DNA from 2 places in the Gilliamella sp. B3022 genome. Region 2 is predicted to be linked to the other one. Evidence: riboswitches for the same ligand, from Rfam matches in the RefSeq annotation. Region 2 holds a riboswitch; the other holds the start of a gene.
What was found. A riboswitch is a leader RNA that binds a small molecule or an ion and turns the genes downstream of it on or off. The one in region 2 is predicted to bind preQ1.

Region 1 (7,653 bases), 860 kb from region 2:
CTCAAACCGTTTGGCAAAATAACGGACGCAAAGTGATAAAAAATGGGTTTTACCGACCATTAAGATAAGCCAATCAATGAAATTTTCGTGTGGTTTAAAGGTAAGGGTAATGATTCTTTGAAAGTCGAGTTTTATGAATAAGTGATAATGTGCTTTGTAAAAAATATTTAGGAGTGTATGCCGTTTCGTTGTTTTTTTGTCTTACATTGAACGATTAAGTACGAATTGAGAGGGAGGGGGGGAAGCTCTGGTAACGTGGGGATGTGTCATGATGTTATCTCAATGGGGATTGGTGATGGATAAATCATGATAAAAAAATGACTTTTTATTGTCACCTTCCTTTTGGGTTAAGAGGGGTACTTTGTTGTTCAACGTAAATAAGCGAAAAATTGTAATGGTATACACTCCTAAATCTTTTTTACAAGATAAACATAAAATTAGTCGATTCAAATTCAATTTATGTTTAAGTAGTATTGAGAGCGGACTATCTAATCAAGAATTTTTTCATCAGCATTATTACCTTACCAACACTCATCATTTGGCAAGTCAAACGCCTTATTGACATTAGCGGAATGAATAAGGTGAATGACAAAACAAACTTACTAAAATTTGATAAAACATCATCATTACCAAATTAAATAGCGCTGAACAGTAGAGCTGACTGATTAAATTTTAGTGCCTAAATCTGTTTTTTATTCAGTTAACTAATAGCAAAGAATTAAACGATTACTCAATATGAGCAAACTTATGCGTTTGAATGCTTAGTAACCATTTGTTGTCGATGCGGTTTTGGTTGATTTTGCCAAGTAATTCAATTGTTTCAAGCATATTAAATTCACCCTTTTTTTCGCAAGGAGATAGATAATATCGTTTGGCTTGAATCTGGTGTTCGATATATTGGCAAAAAGGGAGAAAGTCTGCATGATTTTCAGCAACAATTCGCACTTCGTTTGCAGTCGGTTGAGCGATTTTTTGGTATCGTGCTTGATAACAAAATTTAGGGCTAAGGGCGATATAGTCAATTAAAGGATCGACTTTACCTAACCCATTACTTTCAATAGCAACAAAGTAGCCGGCTTGTTTTAGGGGGAAAAGTAATTCTGGTAGGGCGGTAACCATCGTTGGTTCACCCCCAGTAATAATGATGTTTTTGCTGGTATATTGTTTCACTTTAGTCAATAACTGATCTCGTGTAAAACGGGTAAATCGGCGAAAATTAGTATCACACCAAACGCAATTTAAATTACACCCAGCAAAACGAATAAAAATGGCAGGCATGCCTGTATTATAACCTTCGCCTTGTAATGATTCGAAGATTTCAACAATACGAAATTCCGTCATTTTTCGCTCCGATGGTACTCACAGTAAGATGTGGGGGTTTCCCAAAGTTTGATCATCGAGATAGGTAAGTATTGTGACAGGCAATCAAAAATAAATTTACTCATCCCTTCGGCAGTGGTGCGACAAGGAAAGGCAAAAATTTTTCGATCCATCTCTTGCAATAGTGAAGCGATACGGCATTCATTAGCATTATTTTGATTATAAAGGTAAGCATGATCAAGCGGATCCACAATGTGCTGTTTAACAATCGCTTTTAAATCAGCGTAATCCATGACCATATCTGCACTGGAACCCGTAGCTATCAGATCACCTTTAATTTCGACCAATAAGCGATAAGTATGTCCGTGAAGGTTATGACATTTTTTGTTGTGCCCGTCTAACATATGACAAGCATCGAATTGAAATTCTTTAGCAATTTTGAACATGTATTATTCCTAGTTTTTTTTCGTGGGATGGATCACGAACCACGGTTAGACCATCTAACAAAATAGAGCGGCTAATATAATCGATTAGCGGCTAAATGTCATCTTACAATTGTTATTACGAGCAATATTCATTACACTAATGTTGTAAAATTGAACATTTATATTTTGCTTATTTCAGTAACTGAATATAAATTCATTTTATTGTCGATTTTTTGTAAAAAATTTCATAAAAAACTCTTGAAATTTATCTTTCCACACTCATTTAGTAACCATGCAAATGGTTTATCTGCTTAAAGCATTTAAGCCAAATCTATTGCTCAGGAGATAATTAATATGAGGTTAGATAAACTCACTAATAAGTTTCAACAAGCTTTAGCTGATGCACAATCATTAGCATTAGGTAAAGATAATCAGTATATTGAGCCTGTTCATGTTTTAACCGCCATGCTGAATCAAGAAGGCAGCAGTATCAAGCCGTTACTGGCAGCAGCGGGGGCAAATGTGACAATGTTACAACAAGAACTCAATCAAGCAATTGATCGATTGCCACAAGTACAAGGTGTGGGAGGAGAAGTCATTCCATCTCAAGATTTTGTACGTGTATTCAATCTTTGTGACAAGTTAGCGCAAAAAAATGGCGACAGTTATATCTCATCCGAACTCTTTATATTAGCAGCGTTAGAAGAAAAAGGCAGTTTAGGTGATATTCTTAAAAAAGCCGGTGTGACCAAAGAAAGATTGAATCAGGCAGTAAGTCAAATAAGAGGAAGTGATAACGTGAACGATGCTAATGCCGAAGATCAACGTGGTGCGTTGAAAAAATATACCATTGATTTAACCGAGCGTGCTGAACAAGGTAAGCTTGATCCAGTCATTGGGCGTGATGAAGAAATTCGCCGTACAATCCAAGTATTACAACGTCGTACTAAAAACAATCCAGTGTTAATTGGTGAACCAGGTGTGGGTAAAACAGCCATTGTTGAAGGACTTGCGCAACGCATTGTTAATCGTGAAGTGCCTGAGGGATTACGGAATAAACGAGTACTGTCTTTAGATATGGGGGCGTTAATTGCTGGCGCAAAATATCGCGGTGAATTTGAAGAACGTTTAAAAGCCGTTTTAAAAGATTTAGCCAAAGAAGAAGGGCGCATTATTTTATTCATTGATGAAATCCATACCATGGTTGGTGCAGGTAAAAGCGATGGGGCAATGGATGCAGGTAATATGTTAAAACCCGCATTAGCCCGCGGTGAATTACATTGTGTTGGTGCTACAACGTTAGATGAGTATCGTCAATATATTGAAAAAGATCCCGCTTTAGAACGTCGATTCCAAAAAGTGTATGTGGCTGAACCTACTGTTGAAGATACGATTGCTATATTGCGTGGTTTGAAAGAGCGTTATGAATTGCATCACCATGTCCAAATCACGGATCCCGCAATTGTGGCTGCTGCTACGTTATCGCATCGTTATATTTCCGATCGTATGCTTCCAGATAAGGCCATAGATTTAATTGATGAAGCTGCGTCAAGTATACGTATGCAAATGGATTCAAAACCGGAATCATTAGATAGACTTGAACGCCGTATTATTCAGTTGAAACTTGAGCAACAAGCGCTTAAGAAAGAGTCTGATGATGCGAGTAAGAAACGACTTGAGATGCTAAATGATGAACTTTCTGAGAAAGAAAAAGAGTATGCGTCACTTGAAGAAGAGTGGAAGTCAGAGAAGGCTGCTGTTTCGGGTACTCAGACAATCAAAGCAGAGTTGGAAAAAGCACGCACTGAAATAGAACAAGCTCGACGTGCTGGTGATCTCAATAAAATGTCGGAGCTTCAATATGGCAAAATCCCCGAACTTGAGAAAAAACTGGCATCGGCAACACAGCTAGAAGGCAAAACCATGAGGTTATTGCGTAATAAAGTTACCGATAACGAAATTGCCGAAGTTTTATCTAAAGCTACGGGTATTCCTGTTTCAAGAATGCTGGAAAGTGAAAAAGATAAATTATTGCATATGGAAGATGCGTTACATAAACGTGTGATAGGTCAAGAAGAAGCCGTAGTTGCGGTAGCTAATGCGATTCGTCGTAGTCGAGCAGGACTTTCTGATCCAAACAAACCAATTGGTTCTTTCTTATTTTTGGGACCAACGGGTGTAGGTAAAACCGAACTTTGTAAAGCTTTGGCTAACTTTATGTTTGATAGCGAAGATGCCATGGTCAGAATCGATATGTCTGAATTTATGGAAAAACACTCAGTGGCACGTTTAATTGGTGCACCTCCGGGTTATGTAGGGTATGAAGAAGGCGGTTATTTGACTGAAGCAGTGCGACGTCGTCCTTATTCCGTCATTTTATTGGATGAAGTGGAAAAAGCACATCCGGATGTCTTTAATATTTTATTACAAGTATTGGATGATGGACGCTTAACCGATGGACAAGGGCGTACCGTTGATTTCCGAAACACAGTGATTATTATGACATCTAATTTAGGTTCAGACTTGATACAAGGTCATGTTGAATTAAGTTATGATGAGATGAAAGCGTTAGTAATGACTGTGGTAACGAAACACTTTAGACCAGAATTTATCAATCGTATTGATGAAACTGTGGTATTCCATCCACTTGGTCAAGAAAATATCAAAGCAATAGCCAGAATTCAATTGGCTCATGTGGAAAAACGTTTGGATGAACGCGGTTATCAATTGGACATCTCTGATGCAGCGTTGGAGCAACTTGCCAAAGTTGGTTTTGACCCAATTTATGGAGCAAGACCATTAAAACGTGCAATTCAACAAGAGATTGAAAACCCATTAGCACAACAAATCTTATCAGGTAAACTTGTGCCAGGTAAAACCATTCATTTGGAATTAGTGGGTGATAACATTGAAGCCAAACAATCGTAATATCCTAATTTTTTAAATTAAAAGCCTGAAAACAATATGTTTTCAGGCTTTTTTATTACTTATCTTCATCGATTAAATGATACAAAACAATATGTTTTTAATCGGTTATTTTCAGAGAGTGCAAACTGATGTCCCATCTATTTTAAATTACTGTCTAATGTCAGAATTCAATCATCAATCTTTCTACTTAATTCCATTAATGGGTCATAAAAGCAATTACAGTTAAGAAGAATAGGATCTTTTCTGTAATACCGTTCATTCATTATTGATAGGGATTTCACCTAATTAACATGCTCGATGTTGATGCATTTTCTTTATTTATGACTAAAATTAAATCTTTAATCTTCTTTTAATGAACTAGGTAAAATTTATTAATGTTGATATTATCCATTAACTTATAATGTAACATTATATTCAACACTTGGCTTTAAATTACGTTAAGATAAAATAAAAATCAACAACAGAAAGTAATAAAATATTGCTAAATCAATCATAAAGCATCATACTAAATCATATTAATAAAATATCCATTAGTGAGTGAGAGGAAAAATAAATGATTAAATTAATTATCAGTGATTTAGACGGAACTTTTTTAAACGAACAAGGCGATTATGATCGTGAACTGTTTGCAAAAGTTTATGCACAAATGACAAATGAGAATGTCCATTTTGTTGCTTGTACAGGCAAACAGTGTGAGCGGGTAGAAGAGTTGTTTGGTGATGAGAGTAAACGGATTTGGATCGTTGGTGACAGTGCTACAGCAATTAAATTTAATGGAGAATTTATCTATCGTTCTTTTTTACCCAATGAGGTAGGACAACGTATTATCAAAACATTGGAACAAGTCAGTACCGATCATGTCATCATTGCCTGTACAGCAAAAGGGGCAGTGATTCGTTCCGATTTACCAGTAAGATTGAAACAAAAAGTTCGTGGATCTTATGCTGCTATTATTGAAGTTGATGAACTCAGTTCAATTTCCGATGATTTTATTAAAATCACGGTCTATGATGAAACGGGGCAATGCCCACAAACGCGTTTGCATTTAACCCCTTATGAGGATAAGGTGTATATTGTTGTATCAGAGGCAACTTGGATTGATATCACTGATTATGATGTGCATAAAGGTACTACTATCAAGAAATTACAAGAAATGCTTAAAGTAACGGCTCAGGAAACTATGGCATTTGGCGATGGTTATAATGATATTGAACTATTAGAACAAGCCCAATACAGTTTTGCCATGCGTAATGCTTTTGAAGAAACGAAAGCGAAAGCTAAGTTTATTACTGGCTATAACCGTGATAGTGCCGTTCTAAAAACCATTCAATTGATATTAACTTTACAAGCAACGTAGCTAAAAAATAGATTCGCTCGACCTTGATGCGAATCCATTAGGCGACTTCTATTGTTAGATCAAAATTCTCAAAACCTTCAATTTTCGTTTCTTGACTGACTACAACAATATCGATATCTTCACACGTTGCTACTTTATAACGGGCTATCTGTAACATTTTATCGGCAATTACAGCGGCGACAACTTCATTACTTTGGGCAATCACTTCCTTTTTAAAACAAGCGTCTTCATAATAAACGGCACTTAATCCGGCTTGTGGATCGAGTCCACAGACACCAATAAATGTTTGATCAAAGACCATGTTACGAATTTGATTTACCGTATCTGAACCCATGGTACTGCCTGTTTGAGGGTTAACTCTTCCGCCAAGTAAAATAAGCTCCCCCTGAGTTCGACTACTGAGAAGTGAAGCAATTTGAGGAGAATTTGTCACAATGGTTAAATTCATATCGGTGGGGATATAGCTTGCCATGGTCAAATAGGTTGAGCCTGCGTCAATAAATATACAAGAATTGTCTTTGATCAGTTCAGCGCATCGTTTGGCAACCGATGATTTTTCACTAACGCTTTGCGTCATTCTTGTTTCGAAGCTGGCTGATTGTTTTAATTGACTGACCGCGCCTCCATAAACACGTTTGCAAATTCCATCGCGCGTAAGTTTTTGTAAATCGCGGCGAATCGTGTGTTCTGAAACACCGAGTAATTTAATTAAGTCAGCATTAACGACTCGACCTTTGTCTTTCAATAACTGTTGAATGTAAGATTGTCGTTGTTCAGGAAAAGCATCATAATCAATCATCTATAACTCCATCAATTAATTTACCTTTATCCCACACCATGTTTTTGTGCAAAATATTATCTTCACCTAAATAGTGTGGATTTTCAGTATTGATATTATTTCGTTTTAATAAACAAGCATTGTATTCCATTTCGGTACATTGACGGCTTATTTGAGCATTAAAAAAATGTATCTGGCAATGATTTGATTTATGAATATAGTGTTTATTTTTGTAGTGATAAACGCTATCGATTTGAATCAGGATTTTTTGCTCTTTTTCGTCATAATCATAACATGTTTTTGTGCCAGTTGCTGATTTGTCTTTTTTGTTAAAGTTGATGTTACTTCCCCATAAGTTTGTTGCGATAAATTTACCGTTGTCATTGAGATAATAGTCGTAGTTATCGCCTAATCTGGCATTTGAGCGATACTTTTTAATGGCTAAATCCGCTTTACCATCAAAGTTGATATCTTCAAGACTAATACTGTTAAAACCGTTGTAACTGTAATCTAAATTTTGGATTTGTTGCAGCAAGTTATGATGTTTTTTATCGTAAACATTAATACCCACTAATTTGATGTGATTGTTTTTCTGTTTTGATAAAACGGCCGTAAAATAGACTTTGCTCAAGGAAGTGGATTGTAATAATTCAATGCGATTTAATTCGGCAGTGGACTGGTCATTTATGACAAACTGTTTTTGTAATACTACAGAGTATTGTTGATGTACTTTTCCATCGAACCAATAACCCTTTAATGTTTCAGGTAAAAACTTTTGAGTGTCAGCGTGTTCAAAGTGCAGGTTGATAAATTTAAAATAATGACTTGAATCCTTCACTTTTATT
Region 2 (7,653 bases):
AATTATACTCAAGCACATAATCGAGTATTTGTTTCAGATTATGTTGATTTTTCGATATATGTTGACGCCGATTTATCTTTATTACATCATTGGTATGTGAACCGCTTTTTAAAATTTAGAGCAGGGGCCTTCAGTGATCCCAATTCATACTTCAATCACTATTCTCAATTACCAGAACAAGAGGCAATCAGCATCGCTAATCGCTTGTGGAGTGAGATAAACGAATTAAATTTAGTTGAAAACATTTTACCAACTCGAGAAAGAGCCAGTTTGATTTTGACAAAAGGTAACGATCACAAAGTAGATTATGTTCAATTAAGAAAATAAACTTAGGAGGATCAATATGAAATCAGCAATAGGGTTATTAAGTAAATTAAGCATTATCACTTTAGTTATGGCGTTTTCTGTAAATAGTTATGCATCAAGTAATGATGTACATGAAGGATTGACTTGCGATGCTAAAAAACAGGCCATCGAAGCAAAAATAGAACAAGCCAAAAAAGCCAATAATACTTTTGAAATCACAGGGCTTGAAAAAGCACTTCAACAAGTTAATACCAATTGTTCGGATGACACATTGGAACAAAAATACAAAAGATTAGTGGAAGAAAAAAGCAAAAATGTCTCTGACAAAACCAAAAAATTAGCAGAAAAAACCAAAGAGTATGAAAAAGATGGTATTAATGCAAATCAAGACAAAATTGATGCTCTAAAATCTAAATTGCACGATGCAGAAAAAGAACTCACTGAAGCAAAAAATAAATTAGCGGATTATTATGATAAAGTTAATACTAAGTAATCTTAGTTTTTAATTTTATTGAAATTAAAAAATAGATTCGAACAATAAAATAATATTGAAATTTGTGCAATTAATATTGACCTTGAGGAGATATATTACTTCTTGAGGTCATCTTTAATATCTCATATTAGCTAAAATTATGTTAATTTTCTTTAGTTCTATTTAGCTATTTTCTGTAAAAATGCTGTTAACCTAAAGTGCTACCAAAAACGATAAGTTTTATATGATCATTTATCTAAATATTATTAAATAAAACCATTAGAAATGGATGAATATTATGACAGATAATTTACGGCTATTAATTACAAAATTTTAAAACTTGAATACTGAAAATCGACTAAATGTATTCGATGTAAATATAATCAATTAAATTATTTTAATTTTCTATTACCAATTGTTAAAAAATAATTAGATAATCGCATTAGGACTATTAATAGTCCAAAGAACAACATGAGTCTTACAACGATATAAATAAACAGATTATAACATTGATCTTTATTATCCCTTTACTATTCATAAATTTATGACTATTGATTAAAAATCTTCTACAAGGATGTTTTTTTATCGGTAATGAATGTTGTCTTTTTGATAAAACAGAATGAGTGTTACACATAACAATTACTGAAAATAAACTGATCTCTTTTTTATAAAATTTTATTAGATAGCTAATTTTATAGAGTAATATTTGCTATTTTTCAAAGTTAACCGTTTCATTGTTTCCAAATCAGCTCTTAATTAATTTGATTAAAATGATGTTCTAGACTTTTTTAGTAAAAAAAGGTAAGGTGTGCGGCTTGTCTCGTGGTTCGTGAACCTCCCACGCAAAAAAACTAAGGAAAATTATGAGTAACGTTACATTATTAGGCGATCAGTCTGTTCGCTATCCAACAACCTATGCTCCGGAAATTCTGGAAACTTTTGATAACAAACATCCCGGTAATGATTATTTTGTTAAATTTAATTGTCCGGAATTTACGAGTCTTTGTCCTATTACAGGTCAGCCTGATTTCGCCACAATTTATATTTCTTATGTGCCTAATATCAAAATGGTTGAGAGTAAATCTCTTAAGCTGTATCTATTCAGCTTTCGAAATCATGGTGATTATCATGAAGATTGCATCAATATCATTATGAAAGATCTGATTAAGTTAATGGATCCTAAATACATTGAAGTGTGGGGTAAATTTACACCACGTGGTGGTATTTCAATTGATCCTTATGCCAATTATGGTAAATCCAATACTCAGTGGAAGCAAATTGCACTCAATCGCTTAGTTAATCATGATCTTTATCCCGAAAAAGTCGATAATCGCTAATTATCAATCTGACAGGAATTTTTAATGAAAAATCGTAAAGCACTAGTGATATTTTCTGGAGGGCAAGATTCGACGACTTGTCTGCTGCAAGCCATTGCCGATTATGGTCGTGAGAATGTTGAAACCATAAGCTTTCAATATGGTCAACGCCATAGTATTGAATTGGATAAAGCTAAGTGGATCGCCGAGGATTTAAGTGTCAAGCAAACCGTAATTGATACATCAGTGATCAAACATATGACCAATAATGCTTTGATTGATGATTCGCAAGAAATCAAAGCTGCACAAGATGGTGATTACCCAAATACTTTTGTTGATGGACGTAATATGTTGTTTTTACTGTTAGCGGGTTGTTATGCCAAGCAGAAAGGTATTAATGATATTATTATCGGCGTTTGTGAAACGGATTTTAGTGGTTATCCTGACTGTCGTGATATTTTTATTAAATCCATGAATGTATCGATGAATTTAGCGATGGATTATGCATTTAATATTAAAACACCCTTGATGTACCTGACTAAAGCTCAAACATGGGAAATGGCTGATAAATTGGGTTATCTTGATTATGTTCGCCAAAATACCCATACTTGTTATTACGGTGTAGAAGGGGGATGTGGTAAATGTCCTAGTTGTATGCTGCGTGATAAAGGTCTACAAGAATATTTAGCCCAAACTTAACCAATATTTATCTGGGTTCTCTCACCCCATTAAAAAAGGAAACAAATATGTATTTAAACGTTCATTCACAATTGATTGAAAAACAATTTACTCGACAGCAAAAACATAAAGCACTCGGCTGGTTGGCTTTTTTTCATATTATCGTTATTGCTTCCAGTAACTATTTGGTACAAATTCCATTTGATATTTTTGGATTTCATACTACTTGGGGAGCGTTCACTTTTCCATTTATCTTTTTGACCACTGATTTAACTATTCGTATTTTTGGTGCCAGTTTGGCGAGAAAAATTATTTTTGTGGTTATGATTCCCGCTTTATTGTTTTCGTACCTAATTTCGGTTCTATTTTTCGAAACCCATTGGGTAGGTTGGTCAGCATTGATTCATTTTAATAGCTTTGTTTTTCGAATTGCTTTAGCCAGTTTTGCGGCTTATTTAATTGGACAATTAATGGATATTACTGTTTTTAACTATTTAAGAAAAAATCGTTCTTGGTGGGTAGCACCTTCCGCTTCTGCAATTTTTGGAAATGGTATTGATACTATCGTCTTTTTTGCTATTGCTTTTTACAAAAGCAGTGATGAATTTATGGCCAATCACTGGGGTGAAATTTCGTTAATGGATTACAGTTTTAAAATTTTAATTTGTGGTTTGTTCTTTTTACCATTATATGGGATTATTTTGAATGTTATTTTAAAAAAATTAACTGCAAAAACGCTATAAACCAGTCAGTCATCACCCAATTATTTATAAATTACCAACATTTGGAGCTTATTGATCGTACAGTAAGTTCTAAATGCCAAGAGTACCACTTCAAATCAGTTTTTCTGAAAAATTCTGTTAAAAATTTGATTTATCATTTTATAAACAATTCCTATTATAAAGATTTTTTGCTAAACGTTTACTGACAGTGCATAATATTGATAAAAAATAATCACATCATTTTGTGAAATAAAAGGGTAAATGGGTGAAATCATGATATTGATTAAACACTTAGCGATATTAAGTTTGTTTTTAACGCTATGTGCTCAAGCCAATGATAACGAGCTTATGACAAAGATAATGGATAACAAAAAAAATAGCTCGACGCAAAATGTGAATATTGATTTGCAATCACCTATTGTATTTAATCCAACACCTGATTTAATCGAAAAATATAAAGATAAAAAACTAGAAATTCTTGATTGCTCAGAGATCATTCTTGATGGATCAAGTACTCTAGTTGTGACTTTTTCTGTTCCACTTCTACCCAAATTAAATTTTACAAATTTACTGAGATTAGTCGATAAGGAAACCGGTGTAGTCGATGGTGTCTGGGAGTTGTCTGATAATGGTTTGGAATTACGACATCGTTATCTTGCACCAAATCGTAAATTAGCATTAACGATCGATAAAATGTTAACGGCAATTAATAACAGTCGTTTACAATCAGTTTATGAAAAAGAATTAACGACTCAAGATCGTCATCCCATGGTGAATTTTGCCAGTACTGGATTATTATTACCGAGTAAATCCATGAGTGGATTACCTGTCACCACATTGAATGTTAATAAGGTCGACATTAACTTTTTTAAAATTAAGCCCGATAAATTAAGTGATTTTATTCATAAATTTGGCTTTATTAATAAACTTTCAGTTTGGCGTTCAGAAGAGATGAATGGCTATGCCGATTTAGTATATTCGTCACGTTTTGATCTTAATCCTAAACCCAATGCTCAAGAAACTGTTCTAGTCAACCTTTCAAAAATTAATGAACTTAATCAGGAAGGCGTTTATGTTGCCGTGATGAATGAATCTGGGACTTACAACGAATCAAATCCAGCAACCCTATTTTCAATAAGTAATATTGGAATTTCAGTTCATAACTATAAAAATCATAAATTTACGGTTATGGCTTATGGATTGGATGATGGTAAGCCTCTTGCAAATGTTGAAATAGCTTGTCGTAATCGTGGAAAAGTAGATAACAATTGTCAATATATTTTAGAAAAGACAGACCAAGATGGTTATGCTGAATTCACTATGGATAACAATGATGAATATCGGGTATTGACAGCCAGCGATGGAAAACAAACTTCATTTATATATATTGATCGCAATGCCCTTAATCTGACTGAATTCGATTTATCAGGCACACCTTATTATGACAAGCAATTATTTGTTTTTGGACCCCGAGATCTTTATCGTCCAGATGAAACTGTCTATTTTAATGCATTATTACGTAATGCCGATGGACAACCATTGCCTAACCAACCAATTATAGCAGATATGATTTCAGCTAATGGACGAGTAGTTAAAAATTTTCAATTAAAAAGCAATGCTGATACGAATGGTTTATATCAGGCTAATTATGTTATTCCATCTGATGCAGCAACAGGTAAATGGTCAATTCGTTTCAATCTAGGGGATGACATTTATCGTTATTGGTATTTTAAAGTGGAAGAATTTTTGCCAGAACGTATGGCGATGGAAATAACCAGTTCATCCAGCGGTCCAATATTAAGCGATGAAGACGTTTACTTTGATATCAAAGGTTGGTATTTGTATGGTGCACCAGCATCAGATAATCGCCTAGATGCTAATGTGTATTTAAAGAAAGTTGATTCTATTGCTGGATTAGCCGATTTTAAAATTGGTTCAGTAACAGACGCTAATCTCTACAGTGAACTTGGTTCGTTTGAGGAGAAATTAGATAACAATGGCTTAAAACAGCTTCATATTAAGAAAAATAGTTGGTCAAACTTACGTTCTCCAGTCAAAGTGGTTCTACAAGCGAGTCTGCTGGATTCAGGTGGTAGACCTATTACGCGTTATGCTACTCAAACCATTTGGCCTGCAAATAAATTACCAGCAATTCGAGCTTTATTTGCGGATTCACCATATTATGATTGGAACAGTGATAATTATTATGAGCGTCCAACCGTTGATATCGGGACTAATGCAGAATTTGAAATTGCTTATGTCAATTTAGAGGGTGAAAAACTTGGTACAAATTCCTTAAAAACAAGACTGATTCATGAGCGTCGTCAATATTATTGGACTTGGTCAAACGAAGATGGCTGGCAAGTAAATTATAATTCCAGTGACATTGTTATTTCTGAGGATCAATTATCCATTGAAGTGGGGAGTACGACTAAAATAAGCTATTTGAGCAGTGATTATGGATCTTATCGTATTGAAGTTATTGATGCAGACTCTAAAGTAGTGACAAGTTTTCGCTTCTGGTCAGGTTACGATTGGGAGGATAATACACATGGTACGAAATCAGTGCGCCCCGATCAAGTCAAGTTAAGTATTGATAAACCCTTTTATCATGTCGGAGATGTGGCTAAAGTCAATGTTCAAGCTCCAGTTGTAGGATCTGGTTACATCTCTCTTGAAACAAATGATGGTATCATTTGGAAAAAAGCAATTACTGTAGGCGAAAATGGTTTGGATGTCGATATACCAATTGAAAATTGGGGAAGACATGATATTTATATTAATGCCATGATAATACGCCCATCGACTGATGCAGCAATACAAACAGTAAAACGAGCAATGGGTTTACTTTATTTACCTACTGATACAACTAAGCGTCATTTAAATATCTCAATCGATTCTCTAAAACAAGTGCATCCAGAAAGTATTGTGCCAATTAAAATCAAAATGGATAAGCAATTTATTCAAAAAGATAAAAAAGTCATAGTGTTAGTTTCTGCTGTTGATTCGGGTGTACTAAATATTACTGATTATGTTACGCCAGATCCTTACGTTGGCTTTTTAGGACGTAAACGTTATGATGTTGATATTTTTGATGTTTATGGTAGCTTAATTGAAGCTTCAGGGCGTAATGTTACTATGAGCTTTGGTGGTGATGCAATGGGCACTGGTGGAAAAAAACCGTCTAATGATGTTTTTATTGTTGCTCAACAATTAGAAACTATTCAATTAAATGATCAGGGCGAAGGTATTGTTGATTTACAATTACCTAATTTCAATGGTGAATTGCGCATAATGGCGCAAGCATGGGATGACAATCGTTTTGGTAAAGCAGAAAAAACGATAAAGGTAGCAGCGCCTGTGATTGCCGAATTATCCACTCCGCGATTTTTATCCGGCGGAGATCAGGCTGTATTAGCGTTAGATCTTCATAATTTGACTGATACGATCCAAACTATGCAAGTTGAAATATCAACCACAGGTTTGATTCATCAAAATGATGCCAAATCTATTTCTGTCAAACTTGATAGCAAACAAAAACATATTATTCAGATTCCTGTTGCTGCAAACTTTGGTTATGGTATAGGTACTATAACTGTTGATGTGAAAGGTATTGTCATGGATGATAATAAAGATTTTAACATTCGTCGTTCTTGGAATATAGGTGTAAGACCAGCTTACGCTCCAACATTAAGATATTATCAGGCAGTGTTAGATGAAAATAAAAGTTGGAAATTACCTGACCAAGCATTAACTGAATTGATTAAAAATACCGTTGAAGGGCAATTGGTCGTCTCTAATCAACCTCCACTGAACATCGCTCAATATATTAAAAGTTTATTTGCTTATCCTTATGGTTGTTTAGAACAGACAATCAGTGGATTATTCCCATCTTTATATGCGAACAATGAACAGCTTGCACAGTTAGGTATTAAAACCGATTCTGATGACAAACGCCGTGAAAAGGTTCATATAGGCATTTTACGCATTTTATCAATGCAACGGAGTAATGGCAGTTTTGGTTTATGGAGTAGTCATAGTGAAGAAGAACATTGGCTTACTGTTTATGCCACTGACTTTTTATTGCAAGCTAAAGAACGAGGTTATCAGGTAAATGATAAAGCACTTGATGCCGCAATGATGCGTCTTGGTCAATATG

Region 1: it holds a riboswitch for preQ1, as region 2 does, so the genes downstream of both, queD (6-carboxytetrahydropterin synthase QueD) here and queF (preQ(1) synthase) in region 2, are expected to answer to the same signal.

The regions. Positions count from the first base shown of each region.
Region 1 is NZ_CP071867.1:221,458-229,110, reverse strand. Features, by position in the region: gene J4T76_RS01015 (7-carboxy-7-deazaguanine synthase QueE) at 727-1,341, opposite strand; gene queD (6-carboxytetrahydropterin synthase QueD) at 1,338-1,766, opposite strand; PreQ1 riboswitch class I at 1,770-1,815, opposite strand; gene clpB (ATP-dependent chaperone ClpB) at 2,100-4,673, shown strand; gene J4T76_RS01000 (Cof-type HAD-IIB family hydrolase) at 5,227-6,030, shown strand; gene J4T76_RS00995 (DeoR/GlpR family DNA-binding transcription regulator) at 6,068-6,829, opposite strand; gene J4T76_RS00990 (hypothetical protein) at 6,822-7,653, opposite strand, start outside.
Region 2 is NZ_CP071867.1:1,956,258-1,963,910, forward strand. Features, by position in the region: gene coaA (type I pantothenate kinase) at 1-327, shown strand, start outside; gene J4T76_RS08815 (DUF1090 domain-containing protein) at 344-799, shown strand; PreQ1 riboswitch class I at 1,595-1,639, shown strand; gene queF (preQ(1) synthase) at 1,642-2,115, shown strand; gene queC (7-cyano-7-deazaguanine synthase QueC) at 2,140-2,793, shown strand; gene J4T76_RS08830 (7-cyano-7-deazaguanine/7-aminomethyl-7-deazaguanine transporter) at 2,841-3,515, shown strand; gene J4T76_RS08835 (alpha-2-macroglobulin family protein) at 3,768-7,653, shown strand, end outside.